2 regions of the Evansella cellulosilytica DSM 2522 genome follow, and region 2 is predicted to be linked to the other one. Evidence: predicted binding sites of a transcription regulator. Region 2 holds the regulator's gene; the other holds the start of a gene.
The links. Region 2 encodes NrdR, which represses ribonucleotide reductase genes. Its sites were predicted from a motif close to AACACNATATATNGTGTT; they were not measured.

Region 1 (8,136 bases), 1.5 Mb from region 2:
ATTTGTATTACTCATTCTAATTTGTACGAGTTTAGTATATTGGACAAAAGGTAGGCGTATAGGGTTTCAACTGCTATACTTAACCTTTCTTTCCATATGTATTAGTTACATCATTTTACTCAATATCCCATTGTTTTATACTCATCAAGCCTATGTACCGTTCACTGACCCCATAGTACAAACGGTGGTAACTATTTTCTTATTTTTTATCCCACTATGCCAAAGTAAAAAACAAATAACCATTTGCTTACTACTACCAATATTTTTTTGTATTTATTCCATAGTAATATTACAAGCTCCCCCAATATCCGTCGTTAGTGGCATTATTATTGGCGGATTTCTAGTATACACATTTTATCGTACACTAGATTGGATAGAGGGGATGCCTGAGCGACTGTTATTGTTATTTTCAATTATTTTTCCGCTATTTTTAGCTATAATCATTTTTCCAAACATAGAGCATTTATTTTATCCAGGGATATTACTTGGAAGTGCTATTGGTATAACTGTTGAGACATTAAAAGTAAAAGTAAATAATATTCCTCGGTCTACAACTAGAATGTTATTCAGTGTTTCGCTCGGAACTATTGGGCTTATTATCTTATACCTCATGTACATGTATACTTCTTCTTTTATACCGATGCAGGAATGGATTAGTGGGTTAGTAATAGGTATATGGGTTACTCTTATTGTTCCCTATATATTATCTTTCCTTAAGAATTTATAACGTATATCAAAGTAAATAGTACTGGCAACTTAATAAGACCATCCTTTTAAAAATTTTTCTGTACTTTTTTCTCCAAGCTCAATTAGTTCTTTTTTCTCTTCTTCACTTATGGAAAATTGCGTAGCTGCTATTTTATCTACAGGTATGAACACGATATTTTTCTCATGTAACTTAGATATGTGTCTTAGATCATGGGCTTTCCACATCGTTTCTACCATTGAATGTAACATAGAAAAAGCATTACTTACTTCTCGTTGAGAAACCATTTCCATGGAAGGTGTTAGCCTAAAGCCTACTACTGGTCTTTCTGGCTTTTTATTTTCACTATTAGAAAACAACCAAATTGGAAAATTACTGAGGACTCCCCCATCTACTATAACAGAATGCTTTCCATTACTATTTTGCAGTTTAACTGGTTCAAAGAAAAACGGTAAACTACAACTCATTCTAATTGCTCTAGCTACAGAAAAGGTCTCAGGAATAATACCATACCTCTTTAGGTCATCAGGTAACACGAGAAGCTGCCCTGTTGTTATATCCGATGCTACCATCTTTAATGATCCTGGTGGTAAATCATTAAAGGTTTTAACACCTTTCTCCATTAGAACCTCTTCCAACCACTTTTCTAGTAAGGCTCCTTTATATATCCCCATATTACGATATAAGCGAATCCATTTATAAAACTGAAATATAACTCCTGTTCTTTTAGGCTCTAATAATTCTTCCAAATCAAGACCATCTAAAATAGATTCTATTTCATCTACTGTAAAACCAGCTTTAATAAATGCAGCGACGATTGCACCGGCACTTGTACCGGCTAATCTTTCAAATTCAATATTTTCGTTTTTCATTACTCTTAATGCACCAACAAATGAAAATGATTTTATACCACCACCTGCAAATACCCCGTCAACTTTTAACATGGGTATCACCCCCTATTACATTGTAATCACGATTTACAAAAAAATGATTACTAATAAAGGGTAAAAAATATTCATACAAAGACTGACTCAAAAGGTAACAATCAAGGGCATTGAAAAAGTGGTGTTCTTTCCATTTTCCAGTGTCCCTAAGCAATGCGCGTAACCGTCGTAATCGTTAAAAAGCCTGATAGGAGTGGGGTTCTCCTATCAGGCGAGCGATGATCTGTACTTTTTCAGTGCCTTTAAAAATCAACCTCTTGAGTCAACTTCCTTCTAACTCATCATTCTTCTTCTGAACTAAACGCAATTGCTCCACTTGTTCTGGGTTTTCATCAAAATACTGAACTAAGTCTCCAATTCGATCAATTGCATCCCAACTAAGATGGTGTTCGATTCCTTCTACATCCTCGTAAATATTGTCTTTGTCTACTCCAATGATCTTCATAAATTCTTCTAAGAGATCATGGCGATATACTAAACGTTTCCCAATTTTTTTACCTTTAGCTGTTAGCACAAGACCACGATATTTTTCATATACTAAATATTGACTTTTATCTAATTTCTGTACCATTTTTGTTACCGAGGATGGATGTACCTCAAGGGCTTCTGCGATATCAGACACTCTTGCATACCCTTTCTCTTCTATTAATAAGTATATTCTTTCTAAATAATCTTCCATGCTCGGTGTAGGCATGTGGTCCCCTCCAAACTTTTTACGATATACACGAATACATGATCTATGTACTACTTTATATGCTGTTTTATCTATGTAAAATTATACTATAAAACAAATTGTTGTACTAGCTTACGCTAACATAAATGAACTTATAAAGGCAATAAATAAGTCACTTCGTTTAAGGAGCTCATAAAACAATAAACATCGCCAGTGTAGTGAATGGGACGTTTTTTCTCCCTACTACGTGCGTCGATATTTCTAACGCATCGTTTGAAAATTTTCAATCAATCGTAAAAAGACTATGTCAAAGTAGTTACCTCTTCAACATAGTCTTAAGTGATCAAATTTTAAAATTACAATCCACACTTCAGCTGTGCGCTACAGTTTGTGCATGTATTACAACCACCAATATCCTCTACGGTCCCTTTACGACAAACTGGACATGTATCACCAACTTCACTTCCGTAAGTAACAGAAGTGCTTCTTACGTCAGCAATTGTATCCACGAGGACGACTGGCTTCTTTTCCGTATCTTGTTCTGGTTCACCAGCAAGCTCTACAGCATACATATCATTCTCTTCTGCTTTTAGAGTCAGTACTTGTGAATCACGGCTACCGTCGACATATACGGTACCACCTTTTGCTCCACCTTTATATAGACGCTCGTATACCTTTTTTACTTGGTCAACTGTATATCCACGTGGAGCATTTACCGTTTTACTTAAAGAACTGTCTACCCATCGTTGAATAACACATTGTACGTCCGCATGCGCCTCTGGTGAAAGTTCCATACTTGATACAAACCATTCAGGTAGTTCATTTGGATCCGCTTCTGGATGCCGCTCTAAATAAGATTGTAATATTTCTGCCTTTACTTCTATAAATTTCCCAAGACGCCCGCTTCTGAAATAGGAGAATGAAAAGTATGGCTCTAAACCAGTACTTACACCAACCATTGTACCAGTGCTCCCTGTAGGTGCGACTGTTAGTAAATGAGAGTTTCTAATACCATACTGTAGTATCCCTTGTCGAACATCTTCAGGCATTTTTTTCATATAGCCTGTATTAATATACTTCATTCTTAAGTGATTTGTTTCTTGCTCGTTATTACCTACTAAGTATGGGAAACTTCCTTTTTCTTTTGCAAGTTCAATGCTTGTACGATAGGCAGTTGTAGCAATTGTTTCAAAGATTTTATCAACTAACGCATTACCTTCTTCAGATCCATAAACAGTCTCAGTGTATATTAGTAAGTCGTGAAGTCCCATCACACCAAGACCTACACGTCTCTCTCCCTTGGCTTGCTTCGTATTATCTTCAAGGAAATATGGCGTTGCATCAATGACATTATCTTGCATTCTCACACCAGTCGCAACAGTTTGCTCTAGTTTTTTGAAGTCAACAACTTTATTATCTTTATCTGCCATTTCCGCTAAATTGACTGCAGCCAAGTTACATACAGAGTATGGTGCAAGTGGTTGCTCTCCACATGGATTTGTTGCTACTACTTTTTGGCCGTACGCCTTAGCATTTGTCATTTCGTTTGCATTATCAATAAAGAAAATGCCGGGTTCTGCTGAATACGTTGCACAAATATTAATAAGATTCCAAAGCTCTTTCGCTTTAATGTTGCGATAAGTACGTACGCCAAATCCTAATGCTTCCCATTCGCGTACATCCCCGTATTCATGCCACTCACGATTATAGGCTTCCATTTCTTTCTCATTATAATTTTCAACATCTGGAAAACGTAGAGCATAATCTTCATCATTATCAACAGCTTCCATGAATTCTTTCGTAATACATACAGATATATTTGCACCAGTTAGAAACTCCGAATTGTTTACAGAGTATGTCCCACCTGTTGACAATTTTTCTTCAGCTTCCCGAATGATTTTCGGATCAAATCCACCGGTCCCAGGAATATGTTTATAATTAACGATACTTTGATACATTGCTTCATCAAGCTCTGACAAAGGGGTAAAACTTAATTTTTCCTTTATGAGTCTTTGAATTTGTGCATCTTCCGTATTCTCAAGTAGGTATCTAAGAATTCGTGGATTTTGCATCTTCGATATAATAAATTCTAAAATATCAGGATGCCAATCCGCTAGCATTATCATCTGTGCTCCCCTACGCGAGCCACCTTGTTCTACTAAATGTGTTAGCTTTGCTATATCATCTAGCCATGATACAGATCCTGATGATTTACCGTTAACTCCGCGAGCTAATGCGTTCCTCGGTCTCAAAGTAGAGCCATTAGTACCAACGCCACCGCCACGACTCATAATTTCCATTACTTGCTTACGGTGCTCAGAGATTCCTTCTCTAGAATCCGCGACAAAAGGCATCACGTAACAGTTAAAGTACGTCACATCCGTTTCTGCACCAGCTCCATAGAGAACTCGTCCTGCAGGTACGAAGTTCATATTAACAAGTTCGTGATAGAATTTTTCAAATGATTCCACTTGTTTCTGAGGATCCACCTCTACTTCAGCCAAACCACGAGCATTACGCTTTGCTATTTGCTCATAATAGACCTCAAGCGGCTTGTCTATCGTATCAAGAGATCGATCTACTATCCCCGTCTCTTTTTCCTCTGGATCATCTAACACCCCTAAAAATTCATCCTCAACGGCGATCTTCACACGGTTTTCTGGCCAGTTAATATCAACAACAAAACCATAACCACGAGCTGGAAACTTAGGATCTGCCTTAACTGTTAATACGACAAAGTCTCCTATTTTTAATGTTTTTTTCTCGGTGTCTTTAAACGTGTAGCGGTCTAACATAACCAACCTCGATACTCCACTTTGCTTCATTTTCATGTCTGGAGTAATCGGAAATACTTGAGGAAACTGTTCAATGTCTCGGTTTAGCGCCTCAACGTTGATCGTTTTTTCAGACATATACGTAGTCACAGGCCTCCGCTCCCTTTCTACATTTTTTTCATATTTTTATAAATTTCAAGGATCGGTTTCTGTTGTCATGGCAACATATGCCAATCTCATTGATTGCTTGTTTCACTATAGCACACAAAATAAAAGTCATCAATATATAGTGTTCACTTTCACAACAAAAGTACCATATATTGATCTTTGTAGTGATACAAATAAATTTGTCAACTTTTAAAATTGCTAAATTATGATGAAAAATAGAGAAAAACAAAGATCTTTATGTGCTAATTCAGTGTATTAATAAAATTCATCAGTTGTAAAAAATCGACGAATATAGTCGTACGATTTGTCGAACAACGACATAGATTTTCCTCTATCGACAAATTGATATGTTCGTTTTATAAGTTGCTTTGTTTATAAGAAAGAAAAACATTTTTCAAGAAATGAAAAATGTTTTTCATTAGATAATTATTTACTTACATTTTAAAGTTCCAATCGTCAGTGCCATACTTCACCGACACTAAATCTTGTACTTCCCTTTCTTGTTCCTTCGTTAATGAAATAGGGTTCAAGCTAATGTTCAATGCTTTTTCAAAACCGACCTTAAACGCATTCTTCATATCTTCAATTGTAAACTTTTTATTTGTTAAGTCATTTATTGCTACTGCTTTATTCTTGAAAGCTTTTTGCATACGTTCCCTTACCCTTTCATTAGGATACTTAAAAATGTCAAAAAGCTTATCTTCATCCAGCGTTAATATTATCGAACCATGTTGTAATATCACATTCTTTTGCCTCGTCTGTGCACTACCAGCAATTTTTCTACCTTCGACTACTAATTCATACCAAGAGGGCGCATCAAAACAAACTGCTGAGCGCGGACGCTTTAACGCATTCTTCTCTTCATCCGTTCTTGGAATCGAAAATTCAGCATCGAGACCAAGCTCTCTAAAGCCTTCTAGTAACCCTTCCGATATTACACGGTAAGCCTCTGTTACAGTTTCAGGCATTTGCGGGTGGTCTTCTGACACAATGACGCTGTATGTCAGTTCATCTTCATGAAGCACTCCTCTCCCACCAGTAGGTCTTCTTACAAAACCTAACCCATGCTCTTTCACTGCTTTTAAATCAATTTCTTTTTCTACCTTTTGAAAATAACCTACAGATAAAGTTGCTGGGTTCCAACCGTAAAAGCGAATAATTGGCGGTAGTTTTTTTTCTCGATGCCAATCCATTAGCTTCTCATCTAATGCCATATTATAAGCAGGATCTTTATTTTCTGAATCTAGATAAAACCACGTTTCCATATCTCAACCTCACAAACTAATTTAAAATATACGTATTTATCATACATAAAATGAAACAAACTTCAAAGTTACATGCTCAAGTTAAAACCATTTCTAATGAAAGAAATTGAATTTTCTATTGAATCTTAAGCAAATAACATTGCAACTATTACTTTTTCGGTATATCATTTTATAAGTATATATTTATAAAGGAGTGGACCCTCTATGTGGACGTTAATCGTTCTAACATTAATATTAATTATATTTCTCATCTTGCGCATGAAAAAGCCAAGCTATCTAACAACAATGGAGCAAGACGAATTTCGAAAAGATTATAGAAAAGCTCAGCTAATCGATGTTCGTGAAGAAAGGGAATTTAATACTGGTTACATATTAGGTGCTAGAAATATTCCACTCTCTCAAATCCGACAACGAAAAGCAGAGATTAGACCTGACAAGCCTGTGTACTTATACTGTCAAAATGGTACACGCTGTGTCCAAGCTGCAAAATTCCTAAGAAAAAAACGTGGTGTAGAGAATATCGTTATGCTAAAAGGCGGATTTAGAAAGTGGTCAGGAAAAATAAAAAAATAAATGAAATAAAAAATGTTATAACTGCTTCACGAAGCTGTTATAACATTTTTTTTATTTTAGAGGCTGTTCCAATAAGCTATTAATAGTTATGGCAATGGCTTAACACGCCGCACACCCACTTATAGTAAGCTTTATGAGATTCGTCGACTCCTGACATTGCTAAGAGGTTGATCAACCCCTTAAAGTACTAGTGCTCTACTCGCAAACAAAAAAACGCTCATATTAGTAAAGGTTGGAAACCAATACGAGCGTTTTTATGATAGAGAACTTAATCTTCTTTCGTATATCTTAACACCGGTTTTCTTGCAGCTGTTGTCTCGTCAAGTCTATCAATAACTGTGTGATGTGGTGCTTCTTGAACGATTTCCGGTGTTTCCTCCGCTTCTTTAGCAATTTGAATCATCGCATCGATAAATTCATCTAACGTTTCTTTCGATTCCGTTTCTGTAGGTTCAATCATTAAACATTCTTCTACATTTAATGGGAAATAAATCGTTGGTGGATGATAACCAAAGTCCAGTAGTCTTTTAGCAATATCAAGCGTCCTGACCCCTAACCTTTTCTGCCTACGTCCAGATAAAACAAATTCATGCTTACAATGCTGAGTATACGGAGCATCGTAATATGGTTGTAAACGGCGGAACATATAGTTCGCATTAAGAACCGCATGCTCTGATACTTGCCTTAATCCTTCTGGACCCATCGTACGGATATAAGTGTACGCTCTCACATTTATACCAAAATTTCCGTAATAAGGCTTTACTCTTCCGATCGATTGAGGAAGGTTATACTCAAAACGGTACGTCTCTCCATCTTTTACGACAGTCGGCTTTGGTAAAAATGGAATGAGGTCTTTCTTTACTCCTACTGGTCCAGATCCTGGTCCTCCGCCTCCATGAGGTGTTGTAAATGTTTTATGCAAGTTTAAGTGGACAACATCAAATCCCATGTCTCCAGGTCTTGTAATTCCTAAAATCGCATTTGAATTGGCACCATCATAATAAAGCTTCCCGCCAGCGTTATGAACTATCTC
Region 2 (8,136 bases):
TATGAATCATTAGAAGATGTCTCTGGGAAAAAGTTAAAGGAAAAGCTAGCGGAGAACAAAGACAACGCATTTATGAGTAAAAAGCTTGCAACAATTGAGTTAAATAGTCCTGTTACTATCGATTTTGAAGATACAAAGCTTACTGATCCTAACAATAAAGAAGTAACCGCTTTGTTTAAAGAGCTAGAATTTAACTCACTTCTTGAAAGGATTGACCAAGAAGAAGAGGCAGAGCAGCCATTGGTAGATGTAGACGTGGAGGTAGTTCATACTATAACAGAGGACATGCTATATAGTCCTTCGGCAATTGTTGTCGAAGTGTTGGAAGAGAACTACCACAACGCAGAAATTGTAGGTATCTCTATTGTAAATGAAGTTGGTAGTTACTACATTCCAACTGAAGTAGCAATCAATAGTGACATGTTTAAAAAATGGGCAAATGATGAGAAAAACGAAAAATGGATTTTTAATGCAAAACAAGCAATCGTATCTTTAGGGTGGAACGATATCTCTTTAAGAGGTGTTACGTTCGACATACAAATTGCATCTTATTTAATTGATCCTTCCGCTAGCTCACATGAAATGGCAGATATTTCAAATAGGAAACGAAGCTATACGGTGAAATCGGATGAAGCTGTTTACGGGAAAGGGAAAAAGCGCCAAGTCCCAGAAGAGGAAATCGTGGCTCAGCATTTAGTTAGAAAAGCTGCGGCTATTAATGTATTGAAAGAAGAGTTAGAAAGTGAACTAAAAGAGAATGAGCAATTTGAGCTTTTTAAAGATTTAGAAATGCCATTGTCTATTGTGTTAGGCCACATGGAGATGAATGGTATTAGTATAAATAAAGAAGAGCTTCTTCAGATGGGAGAAACGTTAAGTGATAAACTAAGTACGATGGAAAAAGAGATTCATGAGCTAGCAGGGGTCGAATTTAACATTAATTCTCCGAAGCAATTGGGTGAAATATTATTTGATAAACTGCAATTACCAGTTGTTAAAAAGACGAAGACAGGTTATTCGACATCGGCTGATGTATTAGAACAGTTAAGGGACAAGCATGAGATTGTGGAGAAAATTTTACTGTACCGTCAACTTGGTAAGTTAAATTCAACCTACATTGAAGGATTACTAAAAGTCATACACCAAAAGTCTGGAAAGATTCACACTATATTTAACCAGGCATTAACACAAACAGGGAGACTAAGCTCAACAGAGCCTAACCTTCAAAACATTCCAATTCGACTTGAGGAAGGAAGAAAAATAAGACGAGCATTTGTGCCTGAAAGAGAAAATGCAGTTATTTTTGCTGCTGATTATTCACAAATTGAGCTTCGTGTTTTAGCACATATATCAAACGATGAAAATTTAACAAATGCCTTCAAAGAAAATATGGATGTGCATACGAAAACAGCGATGGATGTATTTCATGTTTCAGCAGATGAAGTGACGAGCTTAATGAGAAGAACAGCAAAAGCAGTCAATTTCGGAATTGTATACGGCATTAGTGATTATGGTCTATCACAAAACTTAGGGATTACCCGTAAAGAAGCGAAAAAGTTTATTGACCGTTACTTCGATAGCTATCCAGGAGTGAAGGAGTATATGGAATCGATTGTGGAGGAAGCGCGTGTTAATGGCTATGTTACGACGATGCTTCATAGAAGAAGGTATTTACCCGAAATTACTTCTAGAAACTTTAATTTAAGAAGTTTTGCTGAACGTACCGCAATGAATACCCCTATACAGGGAAGTGCAGCTGATATTATTAAAAAAGCAATGGTGAAAATGGAAGAAGAGATGAAGGAAAAAGGATTGAAGTCTACGCTCCTATTACAAGTACATGATGAATTGATATTTGAAGTAGTTCAAGAGGAAATTGAGACGATGAAAGAGTTAGTTCCAAAGGTGATGGAGAATGCTGTTAACCTGGCAGTTCCTTTAAAGGTTGATTTTTCATTTGGAGATACATGGTACGACGCAAAGTAATGGAGCCAATGAGAAGGTGAGAAAAAATGCCCGAATTACCAGAGGTCGAAACAGTAAAACGAACGTTAAAAAAGTTAATCTTAAATGAGACAATAAAAGATGTACGAGTTTCCTGGCCAAAGATCATTAAGGAGCCAGACGATATTGATGAATTTAGACTAAAACTAATTGGACAAACGTTTCACGATATTAAAAGAAGAGGGAAGTTCCTTGTTTTTCTATTAGATGACTATGCGCTAATTTCTCACCTACGTATGGAAGGGAGATACGGCATCTTTTCTGAAGACGAAGAGCCAGATAAACATACACACGTTCGATTTATTTTAGAAAGTAATAAAGAACTACGCTATCGAGATGTGCGTAAGTTTGGGACGATGCACTTATTCCCAAAGGGAGAAGAGTACAATCACTTACCATTAATACAGTTAGGAGTGGAACCATTTTCAAATGAGTTCACGCCTGAACGTTTATATCATCTTTTAAATAAGACAACAAGAAATATTAAAGCGACCCTTTTAGATCAGACATATGTCGTTGGATTAGGAAATATTTATGTTGATGAGGCATTGTTTCGAGCTAATATCCATCCAGAGGTTGCAAGTAATGAACTTAATACCAATGATGTGAAAAAGCTTCACAAAAGTATTGTTGATACGTTAGAAGAAGCTGTTAATATGGGTGGCTCCTCTATAAAAACATACGTAAATGGTCAAGGAGAAATGGGGATGTTTCAGCAAACACTTTACGTGTATGGTCGAAAAGGAATGGAATGTAAAGTGTGTGGAGACGAAATTGTAAAAAACGTTGTTAGTGGAAGAGGAACTCATACGTGTCCATCCTGCCAAAAGGTACGTAATCATTGATGAGGGACATGATAAATTGTAAACATTTTTAAAAGATGAAGCGAACTTTCATTTTTCAAGTACATTGGAAAGGCTCTAACCATATACTATCGTATCACTGATAGGAAGGAGCTCATGCCAATGGCGGAAATGATCTCGCTTTTTCTTCTTGCATTCGCTGTTAGTATGGATAGCTTTGGAGTCGGTTTGACGTACGGATTAAGAAAAATGAAGTTACCTTTTTCTTCCTTACTGTTTATAGCTGGCTTTTCAGCTTTTTCTATTTTAATTGCAATGGCGATAGGTAGTGGGTTACAGCAACTAATTTCCACTAGCGTAGCAGAGTCAATTGGTGGCATTATACTAATAGGGATTGGTGCTTGGGCGATATATCAATCGTACCGACCAGCAAAAACTGAAAAGAAAACAAAAAAAGAAAAAGAAACATTAATTAATCTAGAAATAAAAACGTTAGGTATCGTTATAAAAATATTAAGAAAGCCTATGGTAGCAGATTTAGATAACTCGGGTGCTATTACTGGAAAAGAGGCACTATTACTAGGGCTAGCATTGTCATTAGATGCTTTTGGTGCAGGAATAGGCGCTTCTCTTATCGGACTTTCACCTTGGCTAATGGCAATTAGCGTTGGTGTAATGTGTGGGGTGTTCTTAAGCCTTGGTATGAAAAGTGGTTGGTTATTTTCAGGTATAAAGTGGATACAACGCTTTTCTTTTTTACCAGGTTTATTACTTATTATTATTGGGGTGTGGCAACTGTAATCACACCCCTTTATACATATCATGACTAGGACAAGGAGGTATCACATGATTATCGGACTTACTGGAGGCATAGCTACAGGGAAGTCTACTGTCTCCCTTATGCTAAAGGAGAAAGGATTTCCAATAGTAGATGCAGATCAAATAGCAAAAGAAGCTGTAATGCCTAAACGTGAAGCTTACATCAAAATTGTGGAAACCTTTGGAGAAGGCATTTTATTGCATGACACGTCTATTGATCGAAAAAAGCTTGGTTCAATTATTTTTAAAGATGAAGGGAAAAGAAAAGCACTGAATGATATCGTTCATCCCGTTGTTAGAAGAAAAATGAAAGAAGAAACGAATATGTATAAAAAAAATGGTTATAAAACTGTTATTTTAGATATCCCTTTATTAATAGAGAGTAACCTTCTTTCTCTTGTCGAGAAGGTATTACTAGTATATGTCCCTCAAACGATACAGTTAAGACGCCTCATGACTCGTGATTCATCAACGGAAAAAGAAGCACTTAGCCGAATACATGCACAAATACCAATTGACGAAAAGAAAAAATACGCAAATGCAATTATCTACAATGATGGCACATTTGAAGACACTAAAAAGCAATTAAATGAACTCATTCACCGCTGGCAATTAATATGCAAATAAATTTAGCATCTCCATTTGTTACTTCTGTGAATGAAAGTGTATCTTTTTACACGTTACACTTCATAATAACGTTAGACAACATATATGGAGGTAAGTGAATGAATACTAGCATTACACATTACATGATGAACGTAAAAGAGACAGTCGAGGAAGCGCAAAAGGAATTATTAGATATAAAAATAATAAGAGAATACGATCCAACAGAGTATAGTTATGCGTTCAAACAATTAAAGGAATTAGAAGAAGAGGCAAGTGTCCTTTTAGAAACCGCTACTCCTGAAGAGCAAGTAGCTATTCGTGAGGCGAGAGACCTCGTACTTTACACACAAGAAGTAATGACAAGAGGAATATAGTTTTTTGAGTGAATAAAAGTTCTTCAAACCCATACACAGCAAGCTTATGGTTGATAACATTGTTTTTCCTCGTGCTATGTGTGAAAAAGCGAATAGCAAGTTGTAAAGGGGTTGTGACTCTTATGAATACGATGGGCAGGCATGTTATTGCAGAATTAAAGGATTGTAACTTAGAAAAATTAATTGATATGCAATACATGGAAAGGGTTTTTGTGGATGCGGCACTAGAAGCGGGTGCGGAAGTAAGAGAAGTAGTATTTCATAAATTTGCACCATACGGAATAAGTGGAGTAGTGATCATTAGTGAGTCACACTTAACTATTCATAGTTTTCCGGAGCATAAATATGCTAGCATTGATATTTACACTTGTGGAGATCTAGACCCGCATGTTGCAGCAAACTATATTATGGGATCTCTAGAAGCAAAGTCGACACAATCGTTAGAATTATCTCGAGGTATAGGTCCTATCAAAATAAATCAATAAGAAAAGGGTAGATAAGGAGAAAGTGCAAAACTTTCAAAAACTGTTTTAAATTAGCTTTTAACATTTCATTAATGTGACACCAAATTACCGATGGTGTCACATTCCTTATGCATTAACTTTTCATTATTTCCATCTAATTTTAATTGAATAAAGTCTTATTTCTTGCTATTCTTAAATTGGTAAGGTGGGATGATAAAATGGGAATAATACAAAAAGCAAAATTGTATTTAGGAAATCATACAGAAACGAAGGAAAATCATTTTGATGAAAAGTTAAGGACACGGTATTACAAAGCAATGAAAGATAAAGTTATTGCAGAAATCGAAGGTGTAATAAATCAGCGCCAAGGTTATGAAATAGCTAGAGTTGAAGAGGATCGTGGAGAAGTAATTGTGAAAGTAAAGAAAGGAAAGAAGAAGTTAATTGTTTTTACTGTTATTATGGTAAGACCAAATAAAACAGCTGTGGATATTTCAGTAGATACAGATACGGTGCTATTTACTGATTTTGGACATAGTCGTCATGTTATTTATGGGATTTATGAAGATTTAGACAAGCGACTAACTTTTATAGGTAGTGGCTTAGGAGACGAGCTTATTAAATATTAATTAACGGATAAAGACCAATCGGAGATGATCAACATATGATTTGTCCAAGCTGTCATCATAATGGGACAAGGGTCTTAGATTCAAGGCCGAGTGATGAAGGGCATTCCATTCGCCGCCGTAGAGAGTGTGAGGAATGTAGCTACCGTTTTACAACCTTTGAACGTGTTGAAAAAACACCATTAATTGTTGTGAAAAAAGGTGGAAATAGAGAAGAATTTAGTAGAGAGAAAGTATTGAGAGGTCTTATTCGTGCTTGTGAAAAACGTCCAGTCCCGTTAGAAAAGCTTGAAAAACTTGTAGAAGATGTTGAAAAAGAGATTCGCAACAAGGGATTATCAGAGGTACCATCTAATGAAATTGGTGAACAAGTAATGGAGCATCTCGTTGTATTAGATGATGTTGCATATGTGCGGTTTGCTTCTGTTTATCGACAGTTTAAAGATATAAACGTATTTGTTGAAGAACTTAAAGAACTATTAGATAGGGAAAATAAAAAGTAGAATGATGATCTTGGAGCGAAGTGAACGCTCCTTTTTTATCTTTATCGACTATATATATATCTATTACTAACTTTAAAGAAGAAAAGGTGAAGGCTTTGCATTGGAAAGAAATTTTACCGTCTGATCGATTTATTGCTTATATGAAGGATCGCTTACACGAAACAGATAGAGATGTATTAACGTTACTATATCAACCGTTAATAGGAGCTACAGCTTTTAGTTTATATATGACGTTAGCAAGCGAGTTAAGTAGGCATGTAGGTAAAAAAATTGAGCGAACACATAAAACATTAATGATCTATACGGGAAAGCACCTTGATGAAATTTTTCAAGAGCGAAAAAAGCTAGAAGCAATAGGATTGTTAAAAGTATATAGAGAAAAACAGACAGATGAATTTGTTCATTATTATGAATTACAACCTCCAATGTCACCAGAATCCTTTTTTTTAGATGATATGTTGAGTGTCTTTTTATATAATCGAATCGGAAGTAAAGACAGATATATTCAGCTACGTAACTGCTTTAAAGTAGAACAAGTCGATATTAGCAATCATGAAGATATTACGAGATCATTTGATCAAGTATTTACTTCTCTACATCCTTCAGAATTAAATAGTGTACACCCAGATATGGATGATGTTTTAACAAGAAGTGACGCTCTTGAGGGACGCAAGAAGAATGAAAATTACATTATTGAAGGAATTGATTTTGACTTTAACGCCTTTTTATCATTTTTGCCTCCATTTGTAGTGAAGGATGGGCTATTAAAACGAGATAAAAAAGCATTAATTTATAAAATGGCATTTTTATATAAATTAACCCCTAATGAAATGAGTAAGGTTGTCCAAGATTCCATTTTGCATACCGATGAGTTAGATGAAGAAGAATTCAAAAAACAAGTGAAACGTAGGTACCGTATGAATGAAATCGATAAGCCACCTACACTTGGCTTACGAGTACATCCGGAAGCGCTACGTACGATAGAAAAACCTAAAACAGCAGAAGAAGAACAAATTTATTACTTCGAAACGACATCACCAATTGAATTTATGCAGGACTGGGGAAATGGTGCTAAAGTTTCGCCAAGCGATTTAGAGATAATTGAAAAGCTCATGTTTGATTATAAGCTTGAACCTGGTGTTGTAAATGTTTTACTTGAATATATTTTTATTATGCATGATAAAAAATTAAATAAAAACTTAGCATATAAAATTGCCAGTCACTGGGCGCGAGCGAATTTAAAGACGGTGAAAGAAGCGATGAATTTTGCTAGGAAAGAATATGATAAAATAGAAAGCTTCCAAAAAAGTAAAGAAACGAAGGCGGCTAATACGATAAAGAATACTTCTAAAAATGTACGCCAAGAACCTTTGCCTAAATGGATGACGGAAGATAAGTGGAAAAGCAAAACAGAAAGTGCAGAACAATTGTCAGAAGCTAAAAAGAAAGTGGAATTATATAAAGAAATGTTAAAGAACTCGAAGAAGGAGGGATAAAAGTTGGATTCGATTAGAGATTCATTACAACATTTTTCTGATGGAAAGTTTGAAAAAAGATTCCAAAAAATGAAGGTTGAAACATTAAGCAGCGAGCGTGTTCAAAACTTTTTATCCGAAAATCCACATGTAACGAATGAACAATTAGATCGTGCGATAAATGAACTATATCAATATAAAACGCAGTGGGATAACTGTGACAATTGTCCGGGTGTTGAAGCCTGTTTGAATATCATGAAAGGATATCAGCCGAAGCTATCAACATACCGGGACGATTTACAGCTAGAGTACCAGGTGTGCTCAGTAAAGAAAACGGCTGATGAAAGAAAGCGCCAATCGTCATTAATAAAAAGCTTATATGTACCAAAAGAAATGACTCAGGCAACGTTTGACGATATTCATGAAGACCATTCTTCGAGAATGATGGCAGTAGCCAATGCG

Region 1: the regulator NrdR is predicted to act here: its motif matches at 5,374-5,391, upstream of BCELL_RS08520 (vitamin B12-dependent ribonucleotide reductase).

Annotation. Positions count from the first base shown of each region.
Region 1 is NC_014829.1:1,877,804-1,885,939, reverse strand. Features, by position in the region: gene BCELL_RS08535 (hypothetical protein) at 1-727, shown strand, start outside; gene BCELL_RS08530 (patatin-like phospholipase family protein) at 757-1,650, opposite strand; gene mntR (transcriptional regulator MntR) at 1,913-2,344, opposite strand; gene BCELL_RS08520 (vitamin B12-dependent ribonucleotide reductase) at 2,680-5,235, opposite strand; gene BCELL_RS08515 (lipoate--protein ligase family protein) at 5,700-6,530, opposite strand; gene BCELL_RS08510 (rhodanese-like domain-containing protein) at 6,735-7,103, shown strand; gene gcvPB (aminomethyl-transferring glycine dehydrogenase subunit GcvPB) at 7,372-8,136, opposite strand, start outside.
Region 2 is NC_014829.1:3,416,123-3,424,258, reverse strand. Features, by position in the region: gene polA (DNA polymerase I) at 1-1,986, shown strand, start outside; gene mutM (DNA-formamidopyrimidine glycosylase) at 2,013-2,849, shown strand; gene ytaF (sporulation membrane protein YtaF) at 2,970-3,608, shown strand; gene coaE (dephospho-CoA kinase) at 3,654-4,253, shown strand; gene BCELL_RS15850 (DUF2524 family protein) at 4,352-4,606, shown strand; gene speD (adenosylmethionine decarboxylase) at 4,729-5,091, shown strand; gene BCELL_RS15840 (hypothetical protein) at 5,289-5,699, shown strand; gene nrdR (transcriptional regulator NrdR) at 5,735-6,199, shown strand; gene BCELL_RS15830 (replication initiation and membrane attachment family protein) at 6,295-7,695, shown strand; gene dnaI (primosomal protein DnaI) at 7,699-8,136, shown strand, end outside.